One region of the Actinomadura citrea genome, then DNA from elsewhere that is predicted to be linked to it. Evidence: predicted binding sites of a transcription regulator. Region 1 holds the regulator's gene; the other holds the start of a gene.
What was found. Region 1 encodes HspR, which represses chaperone genes until heat shock. Its sites were predicted from a motif close to ANTTGAGTCNNNNNGACTCAANT; they were not measured.

Region 1 (5,842 bases):
CTCGCCGTGCGCGGGCTCGCCGCGGCGTCGCTGGTAAGGACCGGCCCACCGGACGGGCCCGGCGCCGCGCCGGTCCGGGACGAGGTCTCCGCCGACTGGGCGCCCGCGGACCGCGACCTGCTCGTCCGGCTCCACACGGCGCTGGTGGAGCTCCGCTGATCGTGCTGGGGACCGAGTGGCTCACTTGATCGAAAGGCTGGCGAAGGTGGCGAAACGAGCGGGGGCGGGCCTACCGGGCACGCCCGGCGGGCCGGGCGCGGGGGCCGCGGCGGTGCGGCCGGCCGAGCAGGCGGTGGTGGCCGAGCTGAGGTCGCTGCGGGCCCGCGTCCCGCAGCTCGGCGGGAGCCTGGTGGCCTCGGTGGACGGGCTGCTCATCGCGCACGACCTGCCCGGATCGGTCGAACCCGCGGGCATGGCGGCCGTGACGGCGACGGGCCTGTCCCTCGCGCACCGGATCGCGCAGACGGCGCACGGCGGCGCCTTCCACGAGGTCGTGATCCGCGGCGTGGACGGCTACGTGGTCATCTACGCCGCCGGCCCCACCGCGTCCCTCACCGTCCTCGCGGATCCGGACGTCAACGTGGGCCGCCTCCACCTGGAGTCGCGGCCCGCCGCCCGCGCCGTCGCCGCCTGCCTCACGGGCACGCGCCGTCCCTGACGGAGCGGCGCCCACGACGGCGCGGCACCACGACAACGAACCACCCACGACCAGGAAAGAGGAGTACCCATGTCGAACCTCGACCTCGCCCTCAAGGACATGATGACGATCGACGGGGCCATCGGCGTCGCCGTCGTCGACTACAACAGCGGGATGACCCTCGGCCAGCTCGGCAGTTCCAAGGGCCTCGACCTGCAGGTCGCGGGCGCCGGGAACACCGAGGTGGTGCGCGCCAAACTCCGCACGATGGAGCAGCTCGGCATCAAGGAGGAGATCGAGGACATCCTCATCAGCATCTCCAGCCAGTACCACGTCATCCGGCCGGTCACGGGCCGCAAGGGCAAGGGGCTGTTCCTCTACATGGCCCTCGACCGCACCCGCGGAAACCTGGCGCTGGCCCGCCACCGCCTCCGCGAGATCGAGGAGAACCTCGAAGTCTGACGCACCGCGAAGGCGGCCCCGGGGGGAGTCCCCGGGGCCGCCTTTCTCACGTCACCTCGTCAGCGCGTCACTTCGTCAGCTTCAGGCCGCCGGACCGCTGTACGGTCAGGCGGTCGGCGGCCTCGTCGAGGTCGACGACCACCTCGTCGCCGTCGCGGACCTCGCCGGACAGCAGCTCGCGGGCGAGCTGGTCGCCGATCGCCGTCTGCACGAGGCGGCGCAGCGGGCGCGCGCCGTACAGCGGGTCGTAGCCGGTCAGCGCTAGCCACTCGCGGGCCGCGGGCGTGACCCGCAGCGTGAGCTGCCGGTCGGCGAGGCGGTCGGCCAGCCGGTCCACCTGCAGGTCGACGATGCGGGTCAGCTCGTCGGTCGACAGGGCGTCGAAAAGGATCACGTCGTCCAGGCGGTTGAGGAACTCCGGCTTGAACGAGTTCCGGACGGCGTTCCACACCGCCTCCCGCTTGGCCCCGTTCTCCAGCGTCGGGTCGACGAGGAACTGCGACCCGATGTTGGACGTGAGGATGAGGATCGTGTTGCGGAAGTCGACCGTGCGGCCCTGGCCGTCGGTGAGGCGGCCGTCGTCCAGCACCTGCAGGAGGATGTCGAAGACCTCCGGATGCGCCTTCTCCACCTCGTCCAGCAGGACCACCGAGTAGGGGCGGCGCCGGACGGCCTCGGTGAGCTGGCCGCCCTCCTCGTACCCGATGTATCCGGGCGGCGCGCCGACCAGGCGGGCGACGCTGTGCTTCTCGGAGTACTCGCTCATGTCGATGCGGGTCATCGCCCGCTCGTCGTCGAACAGGAACTCCGCGAGCGCCTTCGCCAGCTCCGTCTTGCCGACGCCCGTCGGGCCGAGGAACAGGAACGAGCCGGTCGGGCGGTCGGGGTCGGAGATGCCCGCGCGGGCGCGGCGCACCGCGTCCGACACCGTGCGGACCGCGGCCTCCTGCCCGATCAGCCGCCGGCCGAGGTCGTCCTCCATGCGCAGCAGCTTCGCGGTCTCGCCTTCGAGCAGCCGCCCCGCCGGGATGCCGGTCCAGGACGCGACCACGTCGGCGACGTCGTCCGGGCCGACCTCCTCCTTGACCATCGTGTCGCGGGTCTCGGTCGCCTCCGACGCCTCCTCCAGCTGCTTCTCCAGCGCCGGGATCTCGCCGTAGACGAGCCGCGAGGACGTCTCCAGGTCGCCGTCGCGCTCGGCCCGCGCCGCCTCGCCGCGCAGCTGGTCGATCCGCTCCTTGATCTCGCCGACCCGGTTCAGCTCCGCCTTCTCCCGCTCCCAGCGGGCGTTCACGCCGCTCAGCTGCTCCTGCCTGTCGGCGAGGTCGGCGCGGAGCCGTTCGAGGCGCTGCCGGGACGCCTCGTCGGTCTCCTTCTCCAGGTTCATCTGCTCCATCTTCAGCCGGTCGACGGCGCGCTGCAGCTCGTCGACCTCGACCGGCCGGGAGTCGATCTCCATGCGCAGCCGGGACGCGGCCTCGTCCACCAGGTCGATCGCCTTGTCCGGCAGGAACCGGGAGGTGATGTAGCGATCGGACAGCGTCGCCGCCGCCACCATCGCCGAGTCGTTGATCTGCACCTTGTGGTGCGCCTCGTACCGGCCCTTCAGCCCGCGCAGGATCGCGATCGTGTCCTCGACGGTCGGCTCCCCGACGAACACCTGCTGGAACCGGCGCTCCAGGGCGGCGTCCTTCTCGATCCGCTCCCGGTACTCGTCCAGCGTCGTCGCGCCGATCATCCGCAGCTCGCCGCGGGCCAGCATCGGCTTCAGCATGTTGCCGGCGTCCATCGCGCCCTCGGCCGCGCCCGCCCCGACGACGGTGTGCAGCTCGTCGATGAACGTGACGACCTGCCCCTCGCTCTGCCTGATCTCGTTCAGGACGGCCTTCAGCCGCTCCTCGAACTCGCCGCGGTACTTCGCGCCCGCGACCATCGCGCCGAGGTCCAGCGAGACCAGCCGCTTGCCGCGCAGCGACTCGGGGACGTCGCCCGCGATGATCCGCTGCGCCAGGCCCTCCACCACGGCCGTCTTTCCGACGCCGGGCTCGCCGATCAGCACCGGGTTGTTCTTCGTCCGGCGCGACAGCACCTGGATCACGCGGCGGATCTCCGGATCGCGGCCGATGACCGGGTCGAGCCGGCCGTCGCGGGCCGCCGCCGTCAGGTCGACGCCGTACTTCTCCAGCGACTGGTAGGTGCCCTCGGGGTTCTCGCTGGTGACGCGGGCGTGGCCGCGCACCTTCTCGAACGCGTCGAGCAGCGCCTCCGGCGTCGCGCCGAACTCCTTCAGCAGGCCCGCCGCCGGACCCCCGTCCGCCGCCAGCCCGACCAGCAGGTGCTCGGTCGAGACGTACTCGTCCTCCAGCTGCTGCGCGCGGTTGGCCGCCGTGTTGACCGACCGCTGGAGCTGGCCGGACAGCCGCGGCGTCGCCACCGTCGACCCCTGCGCCTTCGGCATCGCCGCGAGCTGCTCCTCGGCCCGCCGCCGGATCACCTGCCAGTCGGCGCCGACCGCCTCCAGCAGCGGCACCGCCGTCCCGTCCGGCAGCCCGATCAGCGCCACCAGCAGGTGCTGCGGATCCACCTCGGGGTGCCCTTCGGCCGCCGCCCTGCGGACCGCGACCGACAGCGCCTCCTGGCTCTTCTGCGTCAGCTTGTAGTCCATGACCCCACCCCGTAGCCGTGTTCCATCTGGGGGACCCCCCAGACCCCCGACAGTTGCCCTGTTCAGTCCGAGTTGCGCTCGTGCCACACCACGACGCTCGTGCGCCTGATGGGCACGAGGTCGGCGCCGGGAGTGCGGCCCGGTTCCCCGTGCCGCCGCTGCTGCGCCAGCCGCGCCGCGACCGCACGGGTCGATTCGAGTTCGTTCGCGAGCTCCTCCAGCGCGGCGTGCGCCTTGGCGAGCTCCTCGCGGAGCCGCACGTTGTCGCGCTGCAGCTCCAGGATGTGCTTGATGCCGGACAGGTTGATGCCCTCCTCCTGGGAGAGCCGCTGGATCTCGCGGAGCATCACGATGTCCCGCATCGAGTAGCGGCGACCCCGGCCCGCCGTCCGGCCGGGGGACACCAGGCCCATCCGGTCGTAGGTGCGCAGCGTCTGCGGGTGCAGTCCGGACAGCTGCGCCGCCACGGAGATCACGTAGACCGGAGTGTCGTCGCCGAAGGGATCCATGAAGATCACTCCTGTCTGGCCTGCTGGAGGAGGTCGGCGCGCAGGTCGTCTCCCGCCCCCGCCGTCCGGAGCCGGTCGAGCGCCTCGCGCGTCTGCTCGTCGAGCTTCTGCGGGACGTGCACGTCGACGGTGACCAGCAGGTCGCCCTTCGTGCCGTCGCGCCGCGGCGCGCCCCGGCCCTTCACGCGGAACTTGCGGCCGTTCGGGGTGCCCTCGGGCAGCTTCAGCGTGACGGGCTGCCCCTGGAAGGTCGGCACCCGGATCTCGCCGCCGAGCGCCGCCTCGGGGAAGGTCACCGGGACGGTCAGCGTCAGGTTGTCGCCGCTGCGCCCGAACACCTTGTGCGGCAGCACCTTGATGTTCACGTACAGGTCGCCGGCCGGGCCGCCGTTCTCGCCGGGGGCGCCCTTGCCCTTCAGCCGGATCTTCTGCCCGTCCGCCACGCCCGCCGGGATGCGGGCCTGGATCGTGCGGGTGCCGGTCGCGCGGCCGCTGCCGTGGCAGATCGGGCACGGGTCGTCCACGACCAGGCCCCGGCCGCGGCACTCCTTGCACGGCTCCTGGAAGCCGAAGTTGCCGAGGTTGCGGGTCTCGTGCCCGGTGCCCTCGCAGTTCGGGCACACGCGCGGCACGGTGCCGGCCTTGGCGCCCGTCCCGCGGCAGCCGTTGCAGGCCGCCTCGCTGGTCAGCTTGATCGGGACGGTGACGCCGTTCATCGCGCGGCCGAACGACAGGGTCACCTCGGTCTCGACGTCCGCGCCGCGCCGCGCGCGCCGCGTCCCCGCCGTGCGGGTGCCGCCGCCGGCGCCGCCGCGCCCGCCGAACAGGCCGCCGAACAGGTCGCCGATGCGCTCCCCGGCGCCGCCCGGCTGCGTCCCGCCGCCGGTCTGGCCGAACAGGTCGCCGAGGTCGAAGCCGAACCCGCCCCCCTGCTGGCCGCGGAAACCGCCCGGCATCGAGCGCACCGCGTCGTACTCCTTGCGGCGCTTCTCGTCGGACAGGACGTCGTAGGCCTCCGAGACCTCCTTGAAGCGGTCCTCGGCCTCCGCGTCGCCCTTGTTGGCGTCCGGGTGGTACTTGCGGGCCAGCTTCCGGTAGGACTTCTTGATCTCCTCCTGCGAGGCCGTCTTCGCGACACCGAGGACCTTGTAGTAGTCCTTCTCCAGGTAGTCCTTGGTGCTCACGGCGCCCCGCCTTCTGCTATCGCCACTTGCCACATGTCTTCAGGCCCCTGCGGGGCCCGCCCTCGCGGGCGGGCCCCCTGGGAGTCATTCGCCCGGTTCGTCGTCCGCGTCGCCCGGCCCGTCGCCGGGTTCGCCGGCCCCGGAGCCCGGGTCGGGGTCGGCCACCGCCACGCGGGCGGGCCGCAGGATCCGCTCGCCGATCCGGTAGCCGGGCTGCAGGACGTCGGTGACGCTCGTCTCGGTCACCTCGGCCGAGAGCGAGTGCATCAGCGCCTCGTGCACGACCGGGTCGAAGGGCTCGCCCTTCTCCCCGTACCGCTCCAGGCCGAGCTTGCCGGTGACCGCCTCGAGGCTCTCCGCGACGGACTTGAACCCGCCGGTGAGC
Region 2 (5,842 bases), 5.7 Mb from region 1:
CGCGTGCAGGCGCCCGCGCCGAGCCACGATCCGGTGCTGCCGCCGAGGAACGCGCAGGTCATGTAGGCGGTGTTGATCCGGCTCCGGGCGTCCGGGCGCAGCGCGAAGATCCGCGCCTGGTTCGCGATCATGCCGGACTGCATCGCGATCTCCAGCAGCAGCGTCCCGGCGCCGAGCGCCGCGAGCCCCGGCGCGCCGCCGAGGGCGCCCAGCGCCAGCACTCCCGCCGCCGCGATCGTCCCGGTGATCGCGACGAGGCTGACCGGGTCCGGGCCGCGCCGGTCGACCTGGCGTCCCGCGGCGGGCGTCGCGGCCATGGTGCCCGCGCTGACCAGTGCGAGGACCGCGACCGCCTGGGCGCCGAACCCGTACTCGGGGCCCGTCAGGTACAGCGCGAGGCCCGTCCAGACGGCCTGGAACCCGCCGAAGACCGTCGCCTGGTAGAGGCATGACCGCCGCAGTTCCGGTTCCTCGCGCAACAGCCGCAGGGGCGCGGCCAGCAGCGCCGGATAGGACTGCCGCGACGGCGGGTCGGTCGCCGGCAGCGCGAACGCCAGCGCCACCGCGATCGCCAGGGTGGCGGCCGCGGCGATCAGGTACGGGGCCCGCCAGCCGAGCCACTCCCCGGCGAGCCCGCCGAACGTGCGGGCCAGCAGGATGCCGCCGATCGACCCGGCCAGCAGCGTCCCCATGACCGCCCCGCGCCGCTCGGCGGCCACCAGGCCGGCCGCCATCGGCGCGATGACCTGCGCGACCACGGTCGTGACACCGGCCACGGCGCTCGCGGCGACCAGTGCCCCCAGGCCGGGCGCGCCCGCCGCGCCGAGCATCGCCGCACCGGTGACGGCGAGCATCGCCACGACCAGCGGCCGGTGCGGGAACCGGTCCCCGAGCGGCACCAGCAGGAAGTTCCCGGCCGCGTACCCGAACTGCGCCGCGGTCACCACCAGCGCCGCCGAGTTCGGCGCCACGTCCAGCCCGGACGCGACGAGCGGGCTGACCGCCTGCGGGAAGTAGATGTTCCCCACGGCGACGCCGCAGGTCAGAGCCAGAAGGAAGATCATTCGGCGGTCGATCGAGGCGTCCGCCGGAGGCAGGGAGGAAGACACGGATGCTCCACGTCGGGTCGACACCGGCGCGGAATCCGCGCAGGCCGGGACGGCGGGGCTGACCCCCGCGGGAACCGCCTCGGCGTCGTGGAGCGGTGCCGGCCTAGGCCGCCGCGCGCCCCGCCGCCGAGGCGCCGGTCGTGGACCTGCCGGAAACGGTGAACACGCGCGACCTCCCGTAGCGCACCCAAGATCTTCGCGCCGACCCTGGCACGCCCCTCACCCCATCCGCAAACGGTTTTGCGCGGGGCTCAGCGCACGGGGGACCCGGGCTCGTCCATGTTCCATGTGGCCGGCAGGGAGCCCCCGCAGACGGCGCAGGCGTAGTGGTCGTCCTTGACGATGTTGCGTTGGCGGCATCGGCGGCAACGCCGGAACACGATCGGGTGGGTGAACCCGGGAGGACGCTCAAGGCCGGCCCGGTCGAGAGCGGCCGCGACGGCCGTCCAGGAGGACGGTTCGGGGCAGTAGCCGGTCGACTGGTTGCTGATCTCGCCGACCGTCCAGGCGCCGCCCTCCGCGGTGAAGGTGATCTCACCCGCGCCCAGCACCGGTTCGCGGCCCGCGCAGGCGACGTGCTCGCTGCGCTGCGGGGCCAGGCGCAGCGTCCCGCCCAGGTCGATGACGTAGGTGAACGGTTCCCCCGCGTCCTGCGCGGTCTGCCCCGTCAACCAGGCGGCGAGGTCGCCCTGCGACACGATCGCCTGCCCGCGCCGCCCCGGCGGCGCCTGCTCAAGGATGTCGGCAGGTCCGACATAACGGTATTGGCGCGGGTTCACGGGACCGAGCCTGTCACGTCCGGTCTGAGCGTCCGGCCGATCTTGTGCGGACCCGTCCCGCGCTTCCGGTGGGTGCGATACCGCCCGAGCGCCCCACCATCCGGCCGTGGCCTCGGCGGCAGCGGAGCCAAGGCCACGGCCTTCCCTGGGGCCGGATGGACTCCGGGTGTGATCGCTGAGAGCGAACGTTGCTGCGGAAACAAAATGCTGCTCCGTTTTCTTGAGTGTGTACGACTCAATCTTGCGGTTGGGTGTCCTACGGAGTTGGAGCTGAGCATGAGCGAGACCCTGACGCTGCCGGTGCTGCCCCTGGAAGACGGGGTCGTTCTGCCCGGCATGGTGGTGCCCCTGGACCTGTCGGAGAGCGGCGAGGTCCGGGCCGCCGTCGAGGCCGCGCGGGCGGTGGCGCAGACCCAGGGGCCGGGCATCCGGTCGGCGACCAAGCCGCGGGTGCTGCTGGTGCCCCGGCTGAACGGGCAGTACGCCGGCATCGGCACGCTCGGCGTGATCGAGCAGGAGGGGCGGCTGCCCGGCGGTGAGCCGGGCGCGGTCGTCCGCGGCGTGCAGCGGGTGCGGATCGGCACCGGGACGACCGGGCCGGGCGCGGCGCTGTGGGTCGAGGGCACGGCGGTGGAGGCGCCGCCGGCGACGGGGCGCGTGCAGGAGCTGGCGAAGGAGTACAAGGGGCTGGTCAGCGCGATCCTGCAGAAGCGGGGCGCCTGGCAGGTCGTGGACGTCGTGCAGCAGATCGACGACCCCTCCACGCTGGCCGACAACGCCGGGTACGCGCCGTACCTCACCGACGAGCAGAAGATCGAGGTCCTGGAGACCGTCGACGTCGTGGAGCGGCTCACCCTGGTGATCGGGTGGACGCGCGACCACCTCGCCGAGCTGGACGTGGCGGAGACCATCCGCAAGGACGTCCAGGAGGGCATGGAGAAGACGCAGCGGGAGTTCCTGCTGCGCCAGCAGCAGGAGGCCATCCGCAAGGAGCTGGCCGAGCTGAACGGCGACCCGGCCGACGAGGAGGGCGACTACCGGGATCGGATCGAGGCCGCGAACCTTCCCGAGAAGGTGCGCGAGGCGGCGCTGAAGGAGGTCGACAAGCTGGAGCGGTCGTCCGACGCCTCGCCCGAGGGCGGCTGGATCCGCACCTGGCTGGACACCGTCCTCGACATCCCCTGGAACGAGCGGACCGAGGACGCCTACGACATCGCGGGCGCGCGGGAGATCCTGGACGCCGACCACGCCGGACTCGACGACGTCAAGGAGCGCATCGTCGAGTACCTGGCCGTGCGCAAGCGGCGCGAGGAGCGCGGCCTCGGCGTCGTGGGCGGGCGCAGGAGCGGCGCGGTGCTGGCGCTGACCGGTCCTCCCGGCGTCGGCAAGACGTCGCTGGGCGAGTCGGTCGCGCGGGCCATGGGACGCGAGTTCGTGCGGGTCGCCCTGGGCGGCGTGCGGGACGAGGCCGAGATCCGGGGGCACCGCCGCACGTACGTGGGCGCCCTCCCGGGGCGCATCGTCCGCGCCATCCGCGAGGCGGGGACGATGAACCCCGTCGTCCTGCTGGACGAGGTCGACAAGGTCGGCGCCGACTACCGGGGCGACCCGACCGCGGCGCTGCTGGAGGTCCTCGACCCCGAGCAGAACCACACCTTCCGGGACCACTACCTGGAGGTGGAGCTCGACCTGAGCGACGTGCTGTTCCTGGCCACCGCGAACGTGGTGGAGGCGATCCCCGGGCCGCTGCTCGACCGGATGGAGCTGGTGGAGCTGGACGGCTACACCGAGGACGAGAAGGTCACGATCGCCCGCGACCACCTGCTGCCGCGCCAGCTCGACAAGGCGGGCCTGGAGACGTCCGAGGCGGTCTTCGGCGACGACGCGCTGCGGCTGCTGGCGGCCGAGTACACCCGGGAGGCCGGCGTGCGGTCCCTGGACCGCTCGATCGCGCGGGTGCTGCGCAAGGTCGCGGCCAACGTCGCGCTCGGGAAGGCGGCGCTGCCCGTCCGGATCGGCGCGGAGGACCTGAAGGACTACCTCGGCCGGCCGCGGTTCACCCCGGAGGTCGAGCTGAGCAGGAACGAGCGCCGCACCGGCGTGCCGGGCGTGGCGACGGGCCTCGCCGTCACCGGCGCGGGCGGCGACGTCCTCTACATCGAGGCGTCGCTGGCCGACCGGGAGACCGGCGACACCGGCGTGACGCTCACCGGCCAGCTCGGCGACGTCATGAAGGAGTCGGCCCGGATCGCGCTCAGCTACCTGCGCTCGCGCGGCGCGGAGCTGGAGCTGCCGGTCGGCGACCTCAAGGACCGCGGCGTGCACGTCCACGTGCCCGCCGGCGCGATCCCGAAGGACGGCCCGAGCGCGGGCATCACGATGACGACGGCGCTGGCGTCGCTGCTGTCGGGCCGCCCGGTGCGCTCGGACGTGGCGATGACCGGCGAGGTGTCGCTGACCGGGCGGGTGCTGCCGATCGGCGGGCTGAAGCAGAAGCTGCTGGCCGCGTCGAGGCTCGGCATCACCACCGCGATCGTGCCGAAGCGCAACGAGCCGGACCTGGAGGACGTCCCGGCCGAGGTGCTCGAGACAATGACGGTGTTCGCCGTCAGCGACGTCCGCGAGGTGCTGGACCTGGCCCTGGAGCCCGCCACCACCCCGGTCGCCGTCTGATCGCGACGCACGGAACGCCCGTGCCGGGTTCATCCCGGTACGGGCGTTCTGACTTCAATGGACTATCCGGACGCCCGAAACCCGGGGCGGCGCATGAACCGGGGCGGACGGGGCAGACCGCGCCGCGTGTTGGTCGAAATGTGGCAGCCCGCGGCCGCGGGCGAGAGGGTCCCTTGGTATGTCGTCGCCCTGCGCGTGATGGTCGTGATCATCGCGTTGGGTTTTCTCGGCGTCTTCTTCTACTTCGCGTTCAAGCTCACGCTGACGCCCGTCCATGACAACGGGCAGGCGGGCGGGAACACCGATCCGGGCCGGTCGCTCCGGTTCTACATGGACCAGCCGACCAAGGACGCGCTCCTCCAGATAGGCGGCAACGTGGTGCTCCTGGCGCCGCTCGGAGTGCTGCTGCCCCTGGTCTGGACGACCCTCCGAGGCCCCGTGCGGCTGGCCATCGTGAGCGGCATGCTCTCGGGGGCCATCGAGACGGTCCAGGGCGCGTTCGTGATGGGACGGGCCTTCGACGTGGACGACGTCATCCTCAACGTCATCGGTGTCGTGCTCGCCTACCTGCTCATCGGCCGGAGGCTTTCCAGGACCCTTCGCGGCCGTTAGCCGGTCCGCTCCACCGCCGCCGTTACCTCGACCGCGCCGACGTGCGCACCTGCACGAGGCCGGGAAGCCGGCGCTCCACCGCTACTGGCACGGCCGCCACCAACGCGGCGGCGGGGCGACCGCGGCCTTGATGACCGGGAGGAGCGGGCCCCGCCCCGGCGCCCGGGCCCGGCGAGGCCGCCCTGGAGCCGCCGTGCTCGTCGGCCGGGCGGGTGATCGCTGTGAGCGTTCGTTGCCGACCACGTACGCCGGATCACCGAGCCTGCTCGACCGGGTCAGGATCCGGTCCCCACCAGTGCAGGCGTGCCCCGTGGGCCTGTCTGTGGTGCACGTCATACGCCGGCGGCTGTCACAGGGCGCCCGGCACCGGTGCCTTGTGTTCGTCAGGATGCCGTGCGGAAACGATCCGAACGGTACCAACTCCTTGAATGGGGGGGACCGATGACAAACGGGGAACAGACCTCGGTGCTGATCACCGGAGGCAACAAGGGACTGGGGCTGGAGGCGGCCCGGCGGCTCGGGGAGCGGGGCTGGACGATCTTCCTTGGCTCGCGTGACGAGGGCCGGGGGCGGGCGGCCGCCGACAAGCTGACCGCCGGCGGCGCGAACGTGGTCCTGGTGCCGTTGGACGTGACCTCGAACGAGTCGGTGCTCGACGCGGCGGAGCTC

Region 2: a site for HspR is predicted at 2,107-2,129, ahead of lon (endopeptidase La). Genes of this name have one in related genera too.

What each region holds. Positions count from the first base shown of each region.
Region 1 is NZ_JACCBT010000001.1:478,360-484,201, forward strand. It holds gene BJ999_RS02370 (transcriptional regulator) at 1-159, shown strand, start outside; gene BJ999_RS02375 (roadblock/LC7 domain-containing protein) at 206-658, shown strand; gene BJ999_RS02380 (hypothetical protein) at 728-1,099, shown strand; gene clpB (ATP-dependent chaperone ClpB) at 1,167-3,764, opposite strand; gene BJ999_RS02390 (heat shock protein transcriptional repressor HspR) at 3,827-4,273, opposite strand; gene dnaJ (molecular chaperone DnaJ) at 4,279-5,457, opposite strand; gene grpE (nucleotide exchange factor GrpE) at 5,542-5,842, opposite strand, start outside.
Region 2 is NZ_JACCBT010000001.1:6,227,117-6,232,958, reverse strand. It holds gene BJ999_RS28685 (MFS transporter) at 1-1,109, opposite strand, end outside; gene BJ999_RS28680 (hypothetical protein) at 1,361-1,888, opposite strand; gene lon (endopeptidase La) at 2,165-4,561, shown strand; gene BJ999_RS28670 (VanZ family protein) at 4,688-5,173, shown strand; gene BJ999_RS28665 (SDR family NAD(P)-dependent oxidoreductase) at 5,615-5,842, shown strand, end outside.